2 regions of the Mesorhizobium sp. M0317 genome follow, and region 1 is predicted to be linked to the other one. Evidence: riboswitches for the same ligand, from Rfam matches in the RefSeq annotation. Region 1 holds a riboswitch; the other holds the start of a gene.
The links. Region 1 has a riboswitch for S-adenosylmethionine ahead of NKI88_RS20850 (O-succinylhomoserine sulfhydrylase). Riboswitches for the same ligand answer to the same signal wherever they lie in the genome.
Positions count from the first base shown of each region.

Region 2: linked by a shared signal. The riboswitch ahead of metX (homoserine O-acetyltransferase MetX) and the one ahead of NKI88_RS20850 (O-succinylhomoserine sulfhydrylase) in region 1 are both predicted to bind S-adenosylmethionine.

Region 1 is NZ_JAMYRV010000031.1:51,698-54,089, reverse strand. It holds gene NKI88_RS20850 (O-succinylhomoserine sulfhydrylase) at 1-1,052, opposite strand, end outside; SAM riboswitch at 1,110-1,187, opposite strand; gene NKI88_RS20845 (2'-deoxycytidine 5'-triphosphate deaminase) at 1,328-2,392, shown strand, end outside.
Region 2 is NZ_JAMYRV010000057.1:40,230-42,621, forward strand. It holds gene metW (methionine biosynthesis protein MetW) at 1-197, opposite strand, end outside; gene metX (homoserine O-acetyltransferase MetX) at 194-1,363, opposite strand; SAM riboswitch at 1,424-1,501, opposite strand; gene hisC (histidinol-phosphate transaminase) at 1,628-2,392, shown strand, end outside.

The DNA of each region.
Region 1 (2,392 bases):
GTCCCCGGATGGGTGATCAGGCTCTTGGCGTCGCCGAGATTGTTGGAGATCAGCACGATGTCGAGCGCGTTCTGCAAGGCGAAGGCCGCCTGCTTGCCGCCCTTCACGTCGAGGCAGATCAGCGTCGATCCGCCCGTCATCTGCTTCTTGACGATGTCGGCCTGCGGGTGGTCGGCGCGGCCGGGATAGATGACGCGGGCGATTTCCGGCCGTCCTGCCAGGAAATCCGCGATCTTGGCCGCGCTTTCCGTCTGCTGGCGCACCCGAACCGGCAGCGTCTCCAGGCCCTTGAGCAGCGTCCAGGCGTTGAACGGCGACAGGCTCGGGCCGGTGTGGCGGAAATAGTCGTGCAAATTCTCGTCGATCCATTTCTTGTCCGACAGGATGATGCCGCCAAGACAGCGTCCCTGGCCGTCAATGTGCTTGGTCGCGGAGTAGACGACGATATGGGCGCCGAGCTGCAAGGGCTTCTGCTGCAAGGGCGTGGCAAAGACATTGTCGACGATCAGCCTGGCGCCGATCGAGGTGGCGAGCGCCGCCACCGCTGCGATGTCGACCACTTCCAGCGTCGGATTGGTCGGGCTTTCCAGGAAGAACAGTTTCGTGTTCGGCCGCACCGCCTTTTCCCAGTTGACGATGTCGGTGCCGTCGACCAGCGTTGCCTCGATGCCGTATTTCGGCGCCAGCGTCTCGACCACCCAGCGGCAGGAGCCGAACAGCGCGCGCGCCGCAACGATATGGTCGCCGGCCTTGGCGCTGCACAGCAGCGCTGCCGTCACCGCAGCCATGCCCGACGCCGTGGCGCGGGCATCTTCGGCACCCTCCAGCGCGCACATGCGCTTTTCGAACATGTCGACGGTAGGGTTGGCATAGCGCGAATAGATGAAGCCCGGCTCCTCGCCCTTGAAACGGGCTTCCGCGGCCTGCGCCGTTTCATAGACATAGCCCTGGGTGAGATACATCGCTTCCGACGTCTCGCCGAACTGGGAACGCAGTGTTCCCCCGTGCACGAGTGCGGTCTGAGGCTTCCAGTTACGCTTCTTGGTGCTCATCGCTTTTGTTCCAGACACAAAAAAACCGGCCGCGAAAGTCGCAACCGGTCCATATGGCCTTGCGGCCCGACGGTCCTTTAGCGACTTGTTTAACGTGGCTGCAAGCCGACCGGCCAAATCACCACGGGATAACGACCCTTTAGACCTCACCTGCGCTTGCGTCAATTGCCGGCTTCATTAAGAGGTTTGTACCAGGCAGGTTCCGCAATAATATCCAGCGGTTTTGCGGCAAGAACCTGCCACAAAGAGACCGACCTTGGAGCGGAGCCAGCCTTTTGCGGCAGACAGGCATTCTTCCCGATCAGGACATTTCCGCGCTGTTTCAGTCCGGCGCGCTGAAGTCGCCGCGCGCGCTCGATGTCGACCAGGTGCAGCCGGCGAGCCTCGATCTCAGGCTCGGCGAGAAGGCTTTTCGCGTGCGCGCCTCCTTCCTGCCGGGTCCCGATCATCTGGTGGCCGACAAGCTTCACCGGCTGAAATTGCACGAATTCAGTCTCGCCGGGGGCGCGGTGCTGGAAACCGGCTGCGTCTACATCGTGCCGCTGCTCGAAAGCCTGGCGCTGCCCGCAAACGTGTCGGCCTCGGCCAACCCGAAGAGCTCGACCGGCCGGCTCGACATCTTCACCCGGGTGATGACCGATCGCGGCCATGAGTTCGACAAGATCGCCCCCGGCTATCACGGGCCGCTTTATCTCGAAGTCAGTCCACGCACCTTCCCGATCGTCGTACGCGCCGGATCGAGGCTGTCGCAGATCCGCTTTCGCACCGGCAACGCGCTGTTGTCGGAGGCAGAGCTGAACGAATTGCACCGCGCCGAGATGCTGGTGGCGACCGAACCGCCCAACATCTCCGGCGGCGGCATTGCGCTGTCGATCGATCTCGACGGCGACCAGAACGGCCTGGTAGGCTACCGCGGCAAGCATCACACCGGCCTGGTCGATGTCGACAAGCGCGCCGCCCAGGATGCCGTCGATTTCTGGGAGCCGCTCTACAAGAGCGGCGCCGGCGAACTGGTGCTCGACCCGGACGAGTTCTACATCCTGGTCAGCCGGGAAGCCGTGCACGTGCCGCCGCTCTACGCCGCCGAGATGACGCCCTTCGATCCGCTGGTTGGCGAATTCCGTGTTCACTATGCCGGCTTCTTCGATCCGGGCTTCGGCCATTCGGCCTCAGGCGGCACCGGCAGCCGGGCGGTGCTCGAAGTGCGCAGCCACGAAGTGCCGTTCATCCTCGACCACGGCCAGATCGTCGGCCGGCTGGTCTACGAACACATGCTGAAGCGGCCGCAGGCGCTTTACGGCACCGATCTCGGCTCGAACTACCAGGCGCAAGGCCTCAAG
Region 2 (2,392 bases), on a different contig from region 1:
ACCGAGAGACCGCGCGCCACGCATTCATTGACGCCGCGCTGTGACAGCTCCAGCCCGCGGCCGTCGACCTGCTTGGTCTCCTGCAGGAGTTCGAGCAGCAGGCCGTCGCCGGAGCCGACATCGAGCACCCGCGACTGCGGCGGTATCAGGTTGGCCACGACTTCGAGGTCGACGCGCTGGCTGCCATTGACGCTCATGAGGCGAGCCCCCTTGCGCGGGCCGCCGAGCCGATGAAGCCCTTGATGGCGGCAAACAGTTCGGGTTCATCGAGCAGGAAGGCATCATGGCCGCGGTCGGTGTCGATCTCGACGAAGGAGACGGAGGCGCCGGCGGCGTTGAGCGCATGCACGATCGAGCGGCTCTCCTCGGTCGGGAACAACCAGTCCGAGGTGAAGGACACCAGGCAGAAGCGGGTCTTGGTCCCGGCAAAGGCATCGGCCAACCGGCCGCCATGGTCGGCGGCGAGGTCGAAATAATCCATCGAACGGGTCATGTAGAGGTAGGAGTTGGCGTCGAAGCGGTCGACGAATGTCATGCCCTGGTGGCGCAGATAGCTTTCGATCTGGAAGTCGGCGTCGAAACCGAAGGTCAGCGCTTCGCGGTCCTGCAGATTGCGGCCGAATTTCCGATGCAGGGCGGCTTCAGACAGATAGGTGATGTGGGCGGCCATGCGCGCCACGGCGAGCCCCTTTTCCGGGCGCTTGCCGTGCTCGAAATATTTGCCGCCATGCCAGTCCGGATCGGCCATGACGGCCTGCCGGCCGACCTCGTGGAAGGCGATGTTCTGCGAGGAATGGCGTGCGCCTGTGGCGATCGGCAGGGCCGAGAAGACGCGCTCGGAATAGCATGACGCCCATTCCAGCACCTGCATGCCGCCCATCGAGCCGCCGAGCACGCAAAACAGCTTTTCGATGCCGAAATGGTCGACCAGCATCAGTTGCGCCCGCACCATGTCGCGGATGGTGATGATTGGCAGGTCGAGGCCGTAGGGCTTGCCGGTGGCGGGATTGGTCGAGGCCGGACCGGTGGAGCCGAGGCAGCCGCCGATGACGTTGGAGCAAATGACGAAGAAGCGGTTGGTGTCGATGATCTTGCCGGGACCGATCAGCACTTCCCACCAGCCGGGCTTGCCGGTCACCGGATTGGTGCTGGCGACATGCTGGTCGCCGGTCAGCGCGTGGCAGACCAGGATGGCGTTGGTGCGGGCATCGTTGAGGGCGCCATATGTCTGGTAGGCGATCTGGAACCGCGACAAAAGCGTGCCGGCGTCGAGCTTCAGCGGCTTGTCAGGGCCAAAACGCAACACAGGGCTCGACGGGTTGTCGGCCTCGTTGTTGGTTTTTGTAGCGCGGAGCGCGGCCATGTGACTCTCCTTGCCCGCCGTCAGGCAATAAAAAACCGGCAATGCGATCGCAAAGCCGGTTACGTCACGCAAACGGCCCTTTAGCGAGTTGTTTAACGTGGCTGCAAGCCGACCGGCCAAATCACCACGGAACTGTTGCGTTCTTCTAGAACTCGTGCGGCCCGGCGTCAACGGCCAGCTATTGCCCGCCTCTCGACATTCGCGGCTACGGCTTGTATTTCCGCTGCGGCCTCCGGACGGAGGCATTCTCGATGGATTTGCGACATGGACAAGACAGCGGACAAGGCACGGCCGACGCCCCGCGCGGGCATTATGGACATCGACGCCTATGTGCCGGGCAAGAGCACGGCACCGGCCGGCGTCGCCAAGGTCCATAAATTGTCGTCGAACGAGAACCCGCTCGGCCCGTCGCCGAAGGCGATCGAGGCCGCGCGCGAAGTGGCCAGCAAGCTCGATGTCTATCCCGACGGCACCGCCCGCCGGCTGCGCGAGGCGATCGCCGAGGTGCACGGCCTCAACCCGGCAAACATCATCTGCTCCAACGGTTCCGACGAGATACTTGGCCTGCTGGCGCAGACCTATCTTGCGCCAGGCGATGAGGCGATTTTTACCGAACATGCCTTCATGGTCTACAAGATCTACATTCGGTCGGCGGGGGCCAAGCCGGTTGCTGTGAAGGAAACCGAGGAGCGCGCCGACGTCGACGCGATCCTGGCCGCGGTGACGCCGCGGACCAAAATCATCTTCCTCGCCAATCCCAACAACCCGACCGGCACCTATCTGCCGTTCCAGGAGGTCCGCCGCCTGCATGCCGCGCTCCCGGGCAACGTGCTTCTGGTGCTGGACGCGGCCTATGCCGAATATGTCAGGCGCAATGACTATGAGGCCGGCATCGAGCTGGCGGGCAGCGCACAGAATGTGGTCATGACCCGCACCTTGTCCAAGCTCGGCCTTGGCGGCGCGCGCATCGGCTGGATGTATGGCCCACTGCACATCGTCGATGCCATCAACCGCATCCGCGGCCCTTTC